Regions from separate parts of the Trinickia caryophylli genome, predicted to be linked through region 2. Evidence: predicted binding sites of a transcription regulator. Region 2 holds the regulator's gene; the other holds the start of a gene.
What was found. Region 2 encodes FNR, which switches genes on or off when oxygen is low (the NO sensors DNR and NnrR bind a similar motif). Its sites were predicted from a motif close to TTGATNNNNATCAA; they were not measured.
Positions count from the first base shown of each region.

Region 1: the regulator FNR is predicted to act here: its motif matches at 4,483-4,496, upstream of U0034_RS10270 (basic amino acid/polyamine antiporter).

Region 1 covers NZ_CP139970.1:2,287,212-2,296,615, reverse strand. The annotation lists gene U0034_RS10280 (arginine deiminase) at 1-397, opposite strand, end outside; gene U0034_RS10275 (Orn/Lys/Arg family decarboxylase) at 420-2,756, opposite strand; gene U0034_RS10270 (basic amino acid/polyamine antiporter) at 2,822-4,315, opposite strand; gene atpG (ATP synthase F1 subunit gamma) at 4,660-5,529, shown strand; gene atpC (ATP synthase F1 subunit epsilon) at 5,540-5,977, shown strand; gene U0034_RS10255 (glycine zipper 2TM domain-containing protein) at 6,156-6,293, shown strand; gene U0034_RS10250 (porin) at 6,393-7,523, opposite strand; gene U0034_RS10245 (sulfate adenylyltransferase subunit 1) at 7,753-9,069, opposite strand; gene cysD (sulfate adenylyltransferase subunit CysD) at 9,175-9,404, opposite strand, start outside.
Region 2 covers NZ_CP139970.1:170,530-179,933, forward strand. The annotation lists gene U0034_RS00755 (class I SAM-dependent DNA methyltransferase) at 1-289, shown strand, start outside; gene U0034_RS00760 (sulfotransferase family protein) at 286-966, shown strand; gene U0034_RS00765 (universal stress protein) at 1,049-1,525, opposite strand; gene fnr (fumarate/nitrate reduction transcriptional regulator Fnr) at 1,811-2,587, shown strand; gene U0034_RS00775 (zinc-dependent alcohol dehydrogenase family protein) at 2,609-3,595, opposite strand; gene U0034_RS00780 (Acg family FMN-binding oxidoreductase) at 3,784-4,812, shown strand; gene U0034_RS00785 (DUF1488 family protein) at 4,954-5,235, opposite strand; gene U0034_RS00790 (c-type cytochrome) at 5,413-5,760, shown strand; gene U0034_RS00795 (DUF3564 family protein) at 5,801-6,184, shown strand; gene U0034_RS00800 (ureidoglycolate lyase) at 6,300-7,148, opposite strand; gene U0034_RS00805 (SDR family oxidoreductase) at 7,203-7,979, opposite strand; gene U0034_RS00810 (amidohydrolase family protein) at 8,033-8,866, opposite strand; gene U0034_RS00815 (UxaA family hydrolase) at 8,970-9,404, opposite strand, start outside.

The sequences.
Region 1 (9,404 bases), 2.1 Mb from region 2:
CCTTGGCATCGAACGGCACCTCCGCCTTGGCGATGCCGCCGATCAGCATGTCCGCCAGTTGCTGCGCCGGCAGCTCCTCGAGCCACACGCGCAGTTCGCGCAGCATGCCCGTGCCGACTTCCTCCTCGACGATGCGCCGGTCCAGCAGCCAGTCGCGCGCGCTTCGATCGAGCAGTGTCTGCGCGAGCAGATGATGGAACTCGAGTACTTCGACGCCGCGCTCGCGCATCAGGCGGACGAACGTCTCGTGGTCTTCGATCGCACGATCGACCCAGATCACGTCGTCGAACAACAGGCTGTCGCAGTTGGCCGGCGTCAGGCGCCGGTGCGCTAAACCGGGCCGGCACACCATCACGGTGCGCAGCTTGCCGGCTTCGGAATGAACTCCCAATGTCATGGTCGCTTCCTCGGAATGATGGTCATTCAATGACGACGTAGGTGTGAAGGCGCACGCGCCCGTCATCGCCCGTCTTGCGGTAAATCCCTTGAATCTCGTTCTCGAAGCCGGGAAACAGATTGCCGGCCTCCTCGAACATGCGGAAGTAGTCGAGCATCGGCTGCGCGCGCTCGTCGTAGCGCTCGCCGGGCACGACCACGCCGATGCCGGGCGGATAGACGAGCGCGAGCGTCGCGGCAATGCGCCCGCGGATCTCCTCGACCGGCAGCAATTCCACCTCGTTGCGCACGAGCGCGTGCATCGCCGCCTGCGGCGTCATGGCCGGCTGTGGAAAATGTGACGCGCGGAATTGGTCGCGCTGCAGGCGGCTCACGTCGTGCTCGCGATAGAAACGATGCATCTGCGCGCACAGGTCGCGCAGGCCGATGCCCGCATAGCGCGCCCGATGGGCTGCGACGAACTCGGGCATCGCCTCGTCCAGCGGCGCATTCGCATCGTGCAGCCGCTTGAAGCCCACCAGCGCCGACAGCAGCGTGCCCGCCTTGCTCGATTCGAGCCCCGGCGTCAGCAAAAAGAGGATGCTGTTGAGGTCGTTCTTCTCGGGCACGATGCGGCGCTCGTGAAGATACTGCGCAAGCACCGAGGCTGGAATGCCGTGGTCCGCGTACTCGCCGGTGGCCCGGTCGAAGCCCGGCGTGAGCAGCGTGAGCTTGTTCGGGTCCGTCATCGCATAGCCGGGCGCGAGATGAGCGAAGCCGTGCCAGGCGCCGTTCGGCTCGAGCGCCCAATAGTGCGCGTCGGATGCGAGCAGCTCGGTCGGCACGTCCTCCCAGCGCTCGCTGCGCCCGCGCACCTCGACGAGATCGGGCACGAACGGCTCGAAGAACCATCGTTCGCGGGCATCGCGGGCCGACGCCTCGAACTCGTGGCGCAGCGCGCGCAGCTTCTTGCGCAGCTCGATACCGAGCTTGATCGTGTCGTCCCAGAGGACTTCGCCCGAGCGGCCCTTCATCATCTGAGCGCCCACGTCGAGCGATGCGAAGAGCGGATAGAACGGCGAGGTCGACGAATGCTGCATGAACATCTCGTTGAAGCGCCGATGTCCGACGCGACGCTTCTGCCCTTCGAGATGCGAATCCTTGACGTGGATCTGCGAGGCCTGCGAGAAGCCGGCGAGCTGCTTGTGTGTCGATTGCGTCGCGATGATCCCCGGCGCGTCGGGCCCGAGGTTCGTCACGCCCATCGCGTAGCGGCCCTTGAAGAGCGGATGAAACTTCATGAAGCCGGCCCAGGCCTCGTCGAACACGATGTATTCGCAAAGCGGGCCGAGCTTTTCGACAATCTGCTCCGCGCTATAGATCGTGCCGTCGTAGGTGCACTGCTCGATCACGGCGGCCCGAAACGGCCGCGCGCGGCGCCACGCCTCCGGGTCCGCCACGAGCGGATGGCGCCGGATACTTTCGCGAATGCGCGTCTCGTCGAGGGCGTCGGCATCGATGGGCCCGATGAGGCCCTGGGCGTTGCGCGAGGCGGGCAGGTAGACCGGAATGCCGCCGCCGAGCAGCAGCGCGCCATGGTGGGCGGCCTTGTGATTATTGCGATCGAAAAGCACGAGATCGCCCGGTGCGATCAACGCCGAGAGCACGATCTTGTTCGACGTCGAGGTGCCGTTCAGTACGAAGTAGGTGCGCTCCGCGCCGAAGATGCGCGCCGCCGCCTTTTGAGCCGCAAGCGCGGGGCCCTCGTGCACGAGCAGATCGCCGAGCTCCGTCACCGAATTATCGAGATCGTTGCGAAAGACGGCTTCGCCGAGATGCTTGACGAACGCACGGCCGACCGGGCTCTTCTGATAGAACACGCCACCGTTGTGTCCGGGGCAGGTCCACATCTGGTTGGCCTCGTCGGCGTAGTCGACCATCGCGCCGAAAAACGGCGTCTTCAGCGATTCGGCGTAGTCGCGCAGGTGCGAGGCCAGATTGCGCGCGACGAACTCGGGCGTGTCTTCCTCGATGAATACATACCCCGTCACGAGGCCGAGTACCGAGACCGGCACCTCCTGGAGCAGGTGCCGCTCGACGATGACGAAGACGGGCATCTCCAGCCCGCGCTCGCGTACGAAGCGAACGAAGGACTCGACGTCGGCTTCGGTCTCCGCGCTCGACCATTCGATCAGCACGCAGCCGATCGACGCATCGCTGCGCACGGCGCTCATCGCGTATTCGGGCGTGGCGGTGCGCGTCGTCGCGTAACCCAGCCGCGCAAGTTCGCCGACGATCCGATCGAGCCGCGCGGAGCTCAGCGTCGCGGGCGTCGGCATCGCCGCGCAGACGAGAAAGCCGAACATCTGCTCGTAAGGCATCCGCGTGTCCTCTTTCCGGAAAAAGCGGCCGCCCGCCGGGGACGGAAGGCGGCCAGCGTTGTCGCTCAGCCGATCTTCACGATGCCGAGCGCGAAGAGCGCGACGGCGACGATGGCAATGCCCACGAGCGCGACCGCCGCCGTCGTCTCGCGCCCGCCGAAGATCGGCTCACCCGGTGCGTGCTCGCGGCGCGCCCACCAGAAAACGGGGATGCCGAGGGCGAAGAGGACCGTCGACATGAGCAGGAACTGCGGGCCGGCGGCGTAGAGCAGCCACAGCGAGTACACCGTCGCGAGCACACCGGTCAGCAGCGATTCGCGCGCCGTCTCGCCCTTCGATGACCGATAGGTCGACTGCGTCGCGTAAAGCCAGAGAAAGGCGGCGCTCGAGAGATAAGGCGGCAGGATCATCACCCCGGTGATCGAGATGAGCCAGTTCCATGCGTCATGGGCGAAAAGCACGACGAACACAGCGGCCTGCATCATCGAACTCGACACCCAGAGCGATGGGGCCGCCGCGTGAAAGCGGTTCTCGCGCGCGAGGAACTTCGGGAAGACGCCGTCTTTCGCGCCTTCGTACGGCAGCTCGGCCACCAGAATCGTCCATGCGAGCCAGCAGCTCAGCAGCGACATCAACAGCGCGGCGGAGATGAAGACCGCGCCCCAGTCGCCCACGGCGGCCTTCAGCACGTATGCCGCCGAGGGCGACGACAAGCCGGCCAGCTCGCTCTGATGCATGACGCCGAAGGGCAGGGCCGAAAGCAGGAAATAGAGCACGGTGCATACGGAGAGTCCAAGGAACGTGGCCGTGCCGACCTGCGAGGTCTTGCTCGCGCGATCGGACACCACCACGGCGCCCTCGATCCCGATGAACACCCACAGCGTGACGAGCATGGTGCTCTTGACCTGCCCGACGATGCTGCCGAGATGCTGCCCGTGGCCCCAGAAGTCGAACGAAAACATGTCGGCCTTGAAGGCGACGAACATCGAGGCGAGGGCGACGAGAATCGAACTGATGTTCAGCACGCTCGCAATCACGTTGAGGATCGCTGCACGCTTGACGCCGGACAGCACGATGAAATTCATCACCCATATCAGCGCCGAAGCGCCGGTAATGGCAGGCCAGCTGCTGCCGCCCTTGAAGACGGGAAAGAAATAGCCGAGCGTCTGCATGAACAGGATCGCGAAGGCCACATTGCCGAATGCGGCCGAAAGCCAGTAGCCCCAGGCCATTTCGAATCCGGCGAAGGGGCCGAAGCCTTCTCTCGCATACGAATAGATGCCGGCTTTCAGGTCGGGGCGCTTGTCCGCGAGCGTGCGAAACGTATTCGACAGAAAGAACATGCCGACGAGCGTGATGACCCACGCGATCACCACGGCGCCGAGCGCGGCGCCTTGCGCCATGTTTTGCGGCAGATTGAATGCGCCGCCGCCGATCATCGATGCGACGACGACGCCGCTCAGAAGCGGAAGACCGAGCTTGCGCGTGCTCGGCTGCCCCGTACCCTCCGGCGTCGCGCCAGCGGCGACGTCGGTGCGGATGTCTTTCGGTTTGTCCATGAGTGCCTCTCCTCGAGACTGCGATACGACGATCGACGCGGCAGACCTGTGCGACGTCCCGCTGCGCGGACCGCATGCATGCGACGCATCGTGTGCGGCGCGCTTCGTCGTGCATGAGCGAATGTCGATGCTCGTTAGGCAGTCTAGTGGGGCGTTCGCTTAAGACATTGACGCTCGTCAAAGAACGGATGGCTCGGTGAACTAAGGTTTATTGCGTTGCAAAAGCGGCGTTGCAAAAGCGACGTCTCAATACAGCCGATGAGAAACGCCTCATGGGCCGAATGCGACGTGCCGCCAATCGCAATCGTCAATTCGATGCAAGGTGTTTGAAAAAGGCATTGCATATGCATATTCGAGAAATACGCGCGAAGATGGAAAGTGTCGAGTCGACGCGCAAGATCACGCGCGCGATGGAAATGCTCTCGCGCACGAAGGTCGCGGCGGCACGGCGCCGCGCGAGCCGGTTCAGGCCCTACGCCGAGCACATGCGCACGCTCGCGCTGCGCATGCGCGATGCGAATCCCGAGTACGTCTCCCCATTTTTGCGCAAGCAATCGTCGACGCGCCGCATCGGCCTCATTGTCGTGAGCACCGATCGCGGGCTCTGCGGCCCGCTCAATAGCCACCTGCTGCTGCGATGTGCCGAAGCGATCGGTTCATGGCAAGCCGCGGGCATCGAGGCACAACTGAGCGTAGTGGGCGCACGCGGCGTCACGCCGCTTCTGCGATATGGCGCACATATCGCATCGCGCTGCGCGGCGCCATCCGACGAGCTGCATTTCGAATCCTTTTTCGGCGCCGTTTCCGTGCCGCTCGACGAATTCGTCGCCGGCAAACTCGACGAAGTTCATATCGCTTATAACCGGCTCGAAAGCGCAATCTCGTATCAGGCGCGAATCGACAAGATCCTTCCGATCGATGCGTTGCTCAACGACGGCGAAAGCGCCGTCGAGCCCGTGGCCGACTACCTCTACGAGCCCGATCCCAAATCGGTCGTGCAAACGCTGCTGCTGCGCTACGTCGAAGCGTTCGTCTATCAGGCCGTTGCCGAAAACAACGCGTGCGAGCAGTGCGCGCGCACGTTGGCCATGCGTGCCGCGACGGACAACGCCGAGCATTCGCTGCGCGATCTCAAGCGCCTCTATCAGAAAACGCGTCAGGCGAAGATCACCACCGAGCTGTGCGAGATCGTCTCCGGCGCGGCGGCCGTCTGAGAGCAGGCTCATGGCCCATCCATTCCATCTCGACATCATCAGCGTGGAAGACGAACTCTTCAGCGGCGAAGCGTCGCTCGTCGTGCTGCCGGGCGAAGCCGGCGAGCTCGGCATCTGCGCACACCATGCGTCGCTGCTCACGCGCATCAAGCCGGGGATGATCACGATTCACTCCGCGGGCGGCGAGGAACAACTGCGGCTTTTCGTTGCTGGCGGCGTCGTGGAAGTGTCGGGCAACCGCGTCACGGTGCTGGCGGACCACGCCGTGCGTACACCGGAGCTGGACGCAGCCAAGGCCGAAGATGCGCGGCGCGAAGCGCGAACACTGCGCACACGGCTCGGCGATACCGGCAAACAGCCGGGCTTCGATTTCGCCGCGGCCAAATCCGAACTGGTCGACGAACTGAGGCGCTTTTTCATGCTTGCATTACATAGGACGACGAAATGATTGCCGGCCGCCGCTGCGCCATGCGATCGCGCCTGGCGCGCGAAGGCTCGCCACAGGCGCGTTGGTATGTCTGGCATGGCCCTTGCGTTCGATGCGGTATGACTGGCGATGCGGAGGCTGCATCATGCGATTCATACGATTGAAGCGGATTGGGGTAGGGGCCACGGCGATCGTGGCGATGTTGCTTGCCGGCTGCACGCTAGGCGGTGCCGCGGTAGGCGGGTATGCGGGCAACAAGCTCACTCACGGCAGTACGGCGGGCACGGTGGGCGGTGCGGTTGCCGGCGGCATCGTGGGCTACGAACTGGGCAAATAAAGTCGCGCGGGTGAATAAAAAAAACGGGCGAGGAACGATCCTCGCCCTTATCAAAACCCTCATCGTGCCGCCTGGGGAAACCAGGCGGCCTGCGGCTCGTCAGAACTTGTGGCGGATGCCTACGCGGAATGCGAGCTGATTATCGGCGCCGGTACCGGACGTGCTGAAGTAGCTCGCGCTCGAACCGATCTGCGCCTGCACCGGCGTTGCACCGTTCTTGCCCGAAGCGATCTGATAGATGCCGAGCACATAGACGTCGGTGCGCTTGCTGAGCGCATAGTCGACGCTGGCATCCACCTGGTTCCAGTGGCCCTTGAACGCATCGGCGAGATGCATGTACGTGTAGCCGAGGCCCGCCGTGAGCGCCGGCGTGAAGGCGTACTTGCCGCCCGCCTCATAGGCGTCGAAACGCGTGGCCGAACCCGTGACCGGGGTCAAGCGCGTGTTCGTGTAGAGCGCCCAGAGCGTGGCCGGACCGAACGCATAACGGCCACCCAGGCCGAACGTGCGCAGTTCCTTGACGTTCGCGACCGATACGTTCGCCGCGCTCGTCGAGAAGCCGCCGGACGCCGGGAAGCGGATATCCGTGTAAGCGGCACCGACGCCGAACGGGCCGGCCGCGTAGTTGGCGCCGAAGCTGTAGGCGCGCGACGAGTTGCCGAGCGAGCCGGCGAACGCGCCTGCCTGGTTCGAGAAGCCGTACATCGCGCCGAAGGTCACGCCGGAGAAGTTCGCGCTCGTGAACTTGACCGAATTGTCGATACGGCTCGACGTCAGTTGATCGAGGTCATTGATGTGGTAGGCGTAATTGCCGGCCACCGTCTGACCGCCCGTCGAGTAGGGGCCGAGGAAGTCGGTCGAGAACGAGTATTGACGGCCCATCGTCAGCGAGCCGATACCGTCTTTCGAAAGACCGACGAACGCTTGACGGCCGAATTCGCGCGAGCCTTGGCCGAGCGTGCCGTTGCCGCTGTTGAAGCCGTTTTCGAGCACGAAGAGCGCCTTGAGGCCGCCACCGAGGTCTTCCGTGCCGCGCAGGCCCCAGCGGCTGCCCGATGCGATGCCGTCGTCGTACTTGACCAGCTTGTCCGAACCGCCCGCGGCGTTCTTGCTGTGGTTCACGTAGCTGACACCGGCGTCGATGAGCCCGTAGAGCGTGACGCTGCTTTGCGCGTGTGCAACTGCCCCGATGCTGCTCAGAACGGCAGCCACCAGAATTTTCTTATTCATAAATCGATGATATCCGTTGTTGTTGAAATGGACGGCCGCTTCGCGGACACGTCTATCGCGTCGTAATGCCGCGATGATTTGCAGTCAGATGATCGAGCACCTCGTTCGTCCAATGCGACGAGGGCTTTTTATCATTCGAATATGAATGTTTTGTAGCAGTGATATTGCCGCAGGCAAAGCGTGGGGTGCACGCAACACCCCACGCTTCGAGAGGAGGAGATGGAAGAGGTCAGGCGTCGTGGCAACGTATCATGCCGGCTGCGACCGTATGATGCGTGGCTTCGTCGATGAGCACGAACGCGCCCGTGCCCGGTTCGTCGTCGTATGCATCGCACACGAGCGGCTTTTGCAGCGTCAGCGCCACCCGCCCGATGTCGTTCATCCCCAGCTCGTGCCGCTCGCTCGTATGCGCCAGCGTGTGCACGTCCAGCACCTCCTTCACCGCGCCCACCCGCGCGAACACCGTCGTCGTCGTCTGCTTGAGCAGGTACTTGCGCTGCGTCGACAGCGGCTCCTCGTCGAACCAGCACAGGTCCGCCTCCAGCTTCTTCGCCGGCTGCGGCGCCTGCTCGGCCCGCACGAACATGTCCCCGCGCGATACGTCCACGTCCTCCTCCAGCCGGATCGTCACCGTCTGGCCCGCGAACGCGCTCGCCACCGCCGCCGTGCCGCCCACCACCGGCGCCACGATCTCCGCCACCGTCGCCGTGCGCCCCGCCGGCAGCACCGCCACCGTGTCGCCCACGCGCACCTCGCCCGCCTCCACGCGCCCCATGTAGCCGCGGAAGTCGTCCGCGCTCGCCCCGTCCTGGCGCGCCACCCACTGCACCGGAAAGCGCAGCGCCTCGCCCGCGCGCGTGCCCACCGGCAACTGCTCCAGCACGTCCAGCAGCGGCTCGCCCGCGTACCACGGCATGCGCTCGCTCGCCGTCACGATGTTGTCGCCCTTGAGCGCCGACACCGGCACGAAACGCACCTCCGAGAGCCCCAGCTGCTGCGCCAGCCGCACGTACGCGTCGCGGATCTCGTTGAAGCGCGCCTCGCTGTACTCCACCAGGTCCATCTTGTTGATCGCCACGATCACGTGCTGCAGCGCCAGCAGCTTCACGATCGCGCTGTGCCGCTTCGTCTGCGGCAGCAGCACCGCCTCGCCCGCCGCGTCGTACGTCACCCGCGTCGCGTCGATCAGGATGATCGCCGCGTGCGCCGTCGACGCCCCCGTCACCATGTTGCGCGTGTACTGCTCGTGCCCTGGCGTGTCCGCGATGATGAACTTGCGCTTGGCCGTCGCAAAGTACCGATACGCCACATCGATCGTGATGCCCTGCTCGCGCTCGGCCTCCAGCCCATCGGTCAGCAGCGACAAATCGATCTGCTCGCCCACCGTGCGCTTGTTCTTCGCGCGCGAGAGCGCCGAAAGCTGGTCCGACAGCACCGCCTTGCTGTCGTATAGCAGCCGCCCGATCAGCGTGCTCTTGCCATCGTCCACGCTGCCCGCCGTGATGAATCGCAGCACCCCGAGGTCCGCCGGTTCATGTGTGCTCATGTGTTACGCCCTTCGTATTCGCTTCGCCGCGCCCGCGCTCATGCCGGGCGTTCGATATGTCGATGTTGGATGGATGGCCGGATGCCGTTTGCGCCTGGCGCCCGCTCAGAAGTAGCCCTGCTTCTTGCGCTGCTCCATCGCCGCTTCCGAGGTCTGATCGTCCATGCGCGTCGCCCCGCGCTCCGTGATGTCCGTCACCGCCGTCTCCGCGATGATCTTCTCCACGTCGTCCGCGTCGCTCGACACTGGGCACGTGCAGCTGATGTCACCCACCGTGCGAAAGCGCACCAGCGCGCGCTCGCTCGTCTCGCCCTCGCGCAGCGGCGTGAGCGGCG
Region 2 (9,404 bases):
GGGTGAAACCGATGCGGTCATGCTGCTTTGCTCGAAGACCGATCTGGTCCGGCAGGTGATCGACCAGCGCGTGATCGTACTTGGCGACGACGCGCCGAAGATCTACACGCACCAGCGGCGCTACGTATGGCCGTCCGAACTCGACATGATGGCGCGCGCTGCCGGCCTGGAGCTCGAGTCGCGCTGGGGTAGTTGGACCCAGGAGCCATTCACGCAGAAAAGCCGAAGCCAGATCTCGGTCTATCGGCGGCATCGAGACGCGGCGAGCGAACGCAAAGGCCTCGAATGAGCTTGAAAGTGATCGGCGCCGGATTAGGGCGCACGGGCACGCTCTCTTTGAAGCTGGCGCTGGAGCATATCGGCTTCGGCCCGTGCTATCACGCCATGGAGATCGGCGCCACGCTGCGGAGATCGCTGCCTTTATGGCTCGACGCGATACACGGCGAGCCCGACTGGGACGCAATCTTCGACGGCTACGCGGCCACGGTGGATTATCCCGCTTGCTGTTTCTGGCCTGTGCTGCTCGCACGTTTTCCCGACGCACGGGTGATTCTCTCCGTTCGCGACGCCGATGGCTGGTTCGACTCGGTTCAGGAGACGATTTTTTCTCCGCGGGGCGCCAATCCGCTATTCGGTACGGCAGGGCGCGCGCTGAGCGAGTTTCTAAGGCGCGATTTCGGCGAAAGGATCGCCGACCGGGCGTTCATGACCGACTATTTCAGGCGCTGGAACCAGGCCGTCGTAGACTCGGTTCCGGCCGAGCAACTGCTCGTCTTTCCGGCGGAAGCGGGTTGGGAGCCGTTATGTGCTTTTCTCGGGGTCCCCGTGCCGAACGTACCCTACCCGCGCCTGCATGAGCGCAAGACGCGCGCAGACGGAGCACGGCAGCGTGCGCTTCCGTCCGACCCCGCCGAGCTCGAAACAAGGCTGCGCGCCTATTTGGACAGTTTGAGCGCCGGCTCATGACGCGAAGCGCGGCATGCCCTGCCGCTCGAATATTGCGCCGGCTTCATTGCGCGAGCCGGCCGTGATCGCTGCCGGCGGGCGATCAAAGCTCGGCCACCGGCTTTCCCGCTTCGGCATCGTGGCGCACGAGCAGCACCGGCACGTCGGCCGCACGCAGCAGCGACTCGGCGACGCTGCCGAGCAAGACGCGCCGCACACCCTGCCGGCCGTGCGTGCCCATGACGATCAATTCGGCCTCGAACTCGTCAGCCACGCGCGCGATGACGGCGGCGATACTTTCTCCATACGCATCGACGGCACGCGTGGTGCCTTGCACGTGGCAGGCAGCGAAGCGCTCCGCCGCCTCCTCGAGCGCCGCCGTGGCCGACTCAATCGCGGCCGCGCTCGCGCCTTCCTCCCCCTGGTAGACGGCCCCGACGTCGACGAGCTGGGGGGCATGCTCGACGACGCTGATGGCGACGACCGATGCGCCCGACGTCCTGGCGATTTTCACCGCCTCGTCGAGCGCGAGACGAGAGGCGCGACTGCCGTCGACGGCAGCGAGAATCTTCTTGTACATGAGAGTCCTCCGGGGCTGTCGCCCGTTGCACGGATGTGTTCGTGCAATAAGTGTGCGATGGCTGCGCCCCGCCCGGCTTGACCGAAATCAACGGCTGCCGCCAATCCGCACGCCTGACGAATCGGCGCTTTCCGGTGCCGCCGTAGGATAATCCTTACAACGCTTCGCGAACACTTACCGCAGTTTCGTACGCCGCCGATAGGTTTTCTCCGAGTGAACTTCCATACTTTCGCCATGGAAACCACTGCGGTGCCGATGTGCCCGCGACCACCGGCGGAGGCCAAGATGCTGCTCGAACTAGACCGTAACGACGACGTATGCACCGCACCGTCCGCCGCGCAAATCTCATGGCAACCGCGTGCAGCTCAGCCCGCACGTGCAACCGCACGTTGCTCGAGCTGCGCCATGCGCTCGGTCTGCATGCCCAATACACTCGCGGCGAAGGACCTCGCGCGCTTCGACACGATCGTGAGCGCAACGCGCGTCGTGATGCGCGGCGAAGCGCTTTATCGCTCGAGCGACGAGTTCCAAAGCGTGTATGCGGTGCGCTCGGGCTCCTTCAAGACAGTGGTGATGCATCGCGACGGACGCGAACAGGTCACGGGCTTTCATCTCGCCGGCGAAGTGCTGGGGCTCGATGCCGTGTGCGCGGAGCGCCACAGCAGCGACGCCATCGCGATCGAAGACAGCAGCGTCTGCATCATCCCTTACGCACTGCTCGAAGCGCTGTGCGCCGAGTCGAAATCGCTGCAGCATCAGGTCCTGCGCACGATGAGCGGCGAGATCGTGCGCGAATCGTCGCTGATGATGCTGCTCGGCACGATGAGCGCGGAGCAGCGCGTCGCCACGTTCTTGCTGAATCTCTCCACGCGCATGCAGGCGCGCGGCTATTCGGCCGCCGAATTCAACCTGCGCATGACGCGCGAGGAAATGGGCAACTACCTTGGCATGAAGCTCGAAACGGTGAGCCGCATGTTCTCGAAGTTCCAGCGCGACGGTCTTCTCGAAACGCACGGCAAGCAGATCCGCATCGTCGACCTCGAAGCACTCGCCCGGGTCTGAACGCGGTGGGCTGGGCCGCCGCTACCGCATCGTCAGCACGGCCGCGCCGGCAAGCCGCCCTTCGCGCAAGTCGGATAGCGCGACGTTCGCCTGCCGCAGCGGGTAGGCCGTCGTCTGAAGTTCGAGCGGTACCTGCCGGGCAACCCGCATGAAGGCGTGCCCGTCTTCGCGTGTCAGGTTCGCCACCGAGACGATTCGCCGTTCTCCCCAGAGCAGGTCGTAGGAAAAGGCCGGGATATCGCTCATGTGAATCCCGCCGCAGACCACGATGCCGCCCTTGACCACCGCCTTGAGCGCGGCCGGCACGAGTGCGCCCACGGGCGCGAAGATCAGCGCCGCATCGAGCGGCTCCGGCGCCGCTTCGTCGCTCGCGCCAGCCCAGGCGGCACCAAGCCGCCGGGCGAGCTGCTGCGCGGCCGTATCCCCCCGTCGCGTGAACGCATGGACGCTGCGCCCTTCGTGGTGCGCCACCTGCGCGACGATGTGCGCCGCCGCCCCGAATCCGTAGAGCCCGATGCGCTGCGCATCGCCCGCCATGGCGAGCGTCCGGTAGCCGATGAGGCCCGCACAAAGCAGCGGCGCCGCCGAAACGTCGTCGTACTGCGGCGGCAGATGAAAGCAGTAGCCGCTGTCGGCAACGGTGCGCTCGGCGTACCCACCGTCGATCGTATAGCCCGTGAATGCCGGTGCGTCGCAAAGGTTTTCCCGGCCGTGCCGGCAATAGCCGCAGTGGCCGCAGGTATGGCCGAGCCAAGGCACGCCTACCCGGTCGCCAAGCGCGAAACCCGTTACACCCTCGCCGAGCCCGGCCACGGTGCCGACGATTTCGTGCCCCGGCACGAGCGGCGTTTTCGGGTGCCGCAGTTCGCCGTCCACGACATGCAGGTCGGTGCGGCATACACCGCATGCATGCACGTCGATCAGCAACTGGCCCGGGCCGGGGCGCGGATCCGGCAGCTCGCGCTCCTGCAACAGGGGCGAGGTGCCGTCGAAGACCATTGCGAGCATTGCTTCGCCTCCTTTTTGTTCGGTGTTCGACGATGAGCGGCGCTGAGCCGCTTCGAGCCATTTCACCGCAATTCGATCCCACTGTCTTGACCCATCTCAACGCGCGCGGCCGCGCCGGGCGCGACGATGCGCCTATCGGCGCATGCCGCCGCTTTCGAGAGCCGCACACGGCAAAGGAGACGTTGCTCATGGACAAGTCCGCGCACAGCGCCGCGTGGCGCATCAACGACAAGCTCGCCCCCGACGCGAGCATCGCCGACAAGCTGCGCTTCGCGGTGCGCTATGCCGTGCTCGCGCCCTCGAGCCACAACACGCAGCCATGGCGCTTTGCCGTCGACGGGCAGACGCTCGTGCTCAGCGCCGACCGCCTGCGCGCGTTGCCGGTCGCGGACCCGTACGACCGCGAACTGATCATCAGTTGCGGCGCTGCGCTCATGAATCTGCGCATTGCCCTCGCCCATCTGGGGCTCGGCTATGCGATCACCGTATTTCCCGCTCGAGCCGACCCGGACGTCCTCGCGCAGGTGCGCATCGAGCCGGGCGCGGCGCGCGACGAACGCCTCGCGCCGCTCTTCGACGCGATCGCCCAGCGTGTCACGACGCGTCTGCCGTTCGCCGACGAGCCCGTGCCCGGCGACGTCTGCCTGCGCCTCGTCGACGCAGCAGCCGCCGAGGGCGTGGAAGCGATTTGCATCAGCGCAGCCGCGGAGCGCGAGCGGATCGCCGATGCGATCGGCGAGGCCGATCGCGCGCAGTTCGACGACCCGCGCTTTCGCCGCGAATTGGCGGGCTGGATTCACCCGCGCCGGCGGGGCGACGGCATGCCGGCTCAGGCTGAGGGGATCGAGGCGCTGCTCGACTTCACGACGCCTCTGGCTGCGTTGGCGATTCGCACGTTCGATCTGGGCGGCGGCGTGGCGGCGGCGCATCATGCGCTGGCCGCCGGTTCGCCGCTGCTCGTGTGCCTTGCCACAGGTGCCGATGACGCCGAGGCATGGCTCGCAACAGGGCAAGCGCTCGAACGGCTGTTGCTGACCGGGGTGCGAGAAGGACTCAGCGCTTCGTATCTGAATCAGCCGATCGAAGTGGATACGCTGCGAGCCAGGCTGCGGCAAACGCTCGCACTCGACGCGACACCGCAACTGCTGCTGCGAATGGGGCGCGGGCCGCATGTCGAACACGCCCCGCGCCGGCCGCTGGAAGACGTGCTGAGCTGACGCGATAATCAGCGGCACGGCGGGTGCCTTCCACGCTGCCTACGCGCCGCCTGCGCTCCGACAGCCCCGACAGCCCCGACAGCCCCGACAGCCCCGACAGCCCGGCGCCCCGGGCACTGACGCCGGACCGAGGAAGCCGCCTTAGCCGGCCTCGTAGAAGCGGAAAAATCCACTGTGCAGCAGCACGGGCTTCTTGCCGAGCTCGTGCAGCATGCGTCGCGCAGCCTTTTCGATGGCATGCCGATTCCGCTCGAAAGCCTTGACGACGTCTTCCTCGCGCAGCGACTCCGCTCCGAAGTGATCTTCGAGCGCTTCGGCGGTGATCGCGCATTGAACGCGCTCTCCGTCGACGACGGCCGAAAAGGCGAGCACGAGATCCCGGCCGCAATACTCGGCCGGCTCCGGGGGAAACGTGATATGCATGACTGCCACCTCGCTACGCAGCTCGAAACGGCGGGCGAGCCGCATGGAACGCGCCGCCCATGGATTCAGCATAGTCGAATGCCGGCAAGGCACGGCTTGACTTGCATCAACGATACCGGCGCAGCGCATCCGTACACTGATCCTCAGCGTCCACGACCGTCTTCGAGGGTGTTTCGTATGAATGCGCCGCACAGCCTTTCGCGATCGGCCGTTGCCGTGCTCGTCTGCTTCGCGGCGACGAGCGGAACCGCCCTCGCGCAACGGTTCGAGCCCACCGCGCTCATCGATCAACAGCATTGCATGTTCTGCCACACCGTGGACGCGCCTTTTCTTGCGCCGTCGTTCAGGCAGATCGCCGAGCGCTACCGCAGTGAACCTGGTGCGCGGGTCATGCTCGAACACAAACTCGTCAAGGGCGGCAAGGCCCATTGGGGCGATATGTCCATGCCCCCGGCGGCCGAGCGCGGCGGACCGCTTTCGGAAGAGGACGCGCACACCCTCGTCGAATGGGTACTCGATCAATAGCCGGCAACCCTGCTTCATGCCGACACTAGTGGAGAGCACGATGCGCATCACCGTTCATCTCAGCACCTTCGATCGTCTCAACCCGTGCGCTTACGCGATACTCTGGCTCGATCGCGAGCGGCGGCAATGGTCACGCGAGAGTCATTTCGGCGTCAACCTGCCCGCGTGGGGCGTGCTGCGCACCGAGCCGCACGCGACCTCGGTCTGCGCACAAGGCGGCGAGGTGCCGATCTTCGAACTCGACGGGCTCGAACTCGACGGCGACGTGGGGCCGTTCGAAGGCGAAACGGGTGGCGCGCAGTGGATTGGCAGCCGCAGAAGTTCGCCGGGCCACTGGTACGTGCAGTGCGTCGACGAAGAGACGGCGCCGCCCGAGCATGGCATTTTCGCCGGTGACGACGCCGACGCGGCCTCGCCCGCTTGAGCCTTGGCGGCGCCCTCTCATTGCGCCGCTTTTCATTTTTTTGATTGCAGCGCTCTAACCGAAGCGCAGCCGCCGCGCGTGCATTCGATCGCGGCTACTGCGCTTCCGCTACCCGCTACTGCGCAGCCACGACGCGCTGACGCTGTTCGCCGAGGCCCGAGATGCCGAGGCGCATGGCCTGCCCCGCCTTCAGATAGACGGGCTCGGGCTTGATCCCGAGACCGACGCCGGGCGGCGTGCCGGTCGAAATCACGTCCCCGGGCTGCAAGCTCATGCATTGCGACAGATATGACACGATCTTCGCAACGGAGAAGATCATCGTGCGCGTATTGCCGTTCTGATAGCGATGCCCGTCGACTTCGAGCCAGAGATCGAGTGCTTGCGGATCGGGCACTTCGTCGCGCGTGACAAGCCAGGGTCCGAGCGGGCCGAACGTGTCGAAGCCCTTGCCCTTGTCCCACTGCCCGCCGCGCTCGATTTGCCATTCGCGCTCGGACACGTCGTTGATGACGCAATAGCCGGCCACGTAGTCGAGCGCGCTCGCCTCGTCGACGTATTTGCACGGCTTGCCGATCACGACGCCCAGCTCCACCTCCCAGTCGGTCTTCTTCGAGCCTCGCGGAATTTCCACGTCGTCGTTGGGACCAATGATCGCGCTCGTCCACTTGTTGAAGATGACCGGCTCGGCGGGGATCGGCAACCCCGACTCCGCCGCGTGATCGGCATAGTTCAGACCAATGCAGACGAACTTGCCGACGCGGCCCACGCATGCGCCGATGCGGGGCTCGTCGCCAACGAGCGGCAGCGCGGCCGGATCGAGCGCACGCAGGCGCGCCAGCCCCGCATCGGAGAGCGCATCGCCCGCGACGTCGTCGATGTGTGCCGAGAGATCGCGGAGGTGGCCTTGGGCGTCGAGCAGGCCCGGTTTTTCCTGGCCTTTCGGCCCATAGCGAAGCAGTTTCATAGCGTTGCCGTGGCAGTGAGAATAGAAATGGGGTTCAGCGCGGGGCGCTCGGATTCAATTCGACCAGCCGCCGTCGATCAGATGGATCTGGCCGGTCGTGAACGCCGACTCGTCCGACGCGAGATAGGCAGCAAGCGCCGCGATTTCCTCCGGACGGCCGATGCGGCCCATCGGCTGGCGCGCGACGAATGCCGCCTCGACTTCGGCTACCGTCTTGCCCTGTGCCTGGGCCTGCTCGGCGATACGCGCGGAAAGCGACGGCGAGGCCACCGTGCCGGGGCAGATGGCGTTGCAGCGCACGCCGCGCGTCACGAAATCGGCGGCGACCGCTTTCGTTAGCCCGACCACGGCGGCTTTCGACGCGCCATAGACGAACCGGTTCGGCACGCCCTTCACGCTCGATGCGGCCGACGCCATGTTGACGATCGAGCCGCCGCCGCGCTCGAGCATCGCGGGCAGGAATGCGCGGATCGTCCGATACATCGACTTCACGTTGAGGTCGAACGAAAAGTCCCAATCGGACTCCTCGCATTCGAGCACGCTCCCCGCATGCACGAAGCCGGCGCAGTTGAGCAACACGTCCACGCCACCGAGCTCGCGGGCCAGCGCGGCAACGGCTTGCGAATCGCGCACGTCGAGCCGATGGGTCTCGAACGGCACGGCGCCGAACAGATCGGTGCGCACGTCGGTTGCGACGACGCGCGCGCCCTCGCGTGCGAAGCGCTCCGCGCAGGCGCGGCCGATGCCTTGTGCGGCAGCCGTGACGAGGGCCGTCTTGCCGGCGAGCCGGCCGGACGGCGGTTGCGGAAAACCTGTGTCGGTGGCGTTCATGAATGCTCCATGAAAAATGGAATGATCGTTATCCTCGATGCCGCGCGCATGGCTTAGAGCCGGTAGCAGATGCTGGCCGTGCCGCCGAAGATCGCTTCGCGATCTTCGCGCGCGAGCGCTTGTGTCAGACGCTGCGCGCTCGAATGCCACGCGTCGTAGCCGCCGCGCAAGTCGACCACGGGCCAATCGCTGCCCCACATCAGCCGCCGCGGGCCGAAATGCTCGAGCAGATGGGCGACATAAGGCGCGAGCGTTTCATCGTCCCATTCGGCAGACGCTTCGGTTACCAGGCCGGAAAGCTTGCAATAGATCTGCGGCAACCGCGCGAGCGCCGCGATGCGCTCGGCCCACGGGTGCCAGCCGGCTTCGGCGTCGCGAATCGCTGGCTTCGCGCCATGATCGACGACGATGCGCAAGCGCGGATGGCGCTCGGCGAAGGTCTGCAAAAATGGCAAGTGCCGCGCGAACACGAGGGCATCGAACACGAGCCCGTGCTCGATCAATGCCTCGATGGCTGCGTCGAGCGGGCGTGTGGCGATCCAGTCGTCCTCGGGCAGGTCCTGCAGCATCGGCCTCACCCCTTTGAACTTCGGCGCGCGCGCCAGCTCGGCAATCAGCGCGGGACAGCCGGGCTCGTCCAGCGGCACCCAGCCGACCACGCCGGCGACGGACGGCGCCTGGCGGGCGAGTTCGAGCAGATAGCGCGTTTCCTCGACGGTGGGCGCCGCCTGCACCACGACGCTGCGCTCGATGCCCGCCGCACGGGCGAGCGGCGCCAGATCGGATGGCCCGAAATCGCGGTAAAGCGGCACGAGTTCCGGCGTAAGCCAGCCGTAATCGCCTCGCGCAAGCGCCCAGAAATGCTGATGTGCATCGACAGTCGTCATCCCGCCCGCCTCCCCTCGAGCGCCGCAACGGCAGTGTGAAGCGTGATGATACGCGCCGAGGCGCCGCCTCGGCAGCCCCAGCCGCACGACAGTGCGAGCGCGCTCACGCGGGCACCCGTGCGGGTGCGATCGGCAGGCACGACGGGCCGACCGGCTCGAACGCCTTGTAGGTGAGAATGAATTCCTGGTGGCCGAGCATTTCGGATTTCGAGCGCCGGCCGTTGGCCACGGCTGCCGTCAGTTCGTACACCTCGTGGCCGACCTCGTCGAGTGTGCCGCGCCCTTCGAGGATGCGTCCCGCATCGACATCCATGTCGCCCGAGAGGTTGCGGTACGTCGCGGGATTCGCGCAGACCTTGATGACGGGCGAGATCGCGGAGCCGACCACCGAGCCGCGCCCGGTCGTGAACAGGATCACATGACAGCCACAGGCAATAAGCTCGCCGATCTCCGCGTTGTCGCTGATGTTGGGGAAGCCGAAACGCGGCTCGCCGTCGGGCACGACGTCGAGCAGATAGAGCCCGCCCGTGGGCGGGAC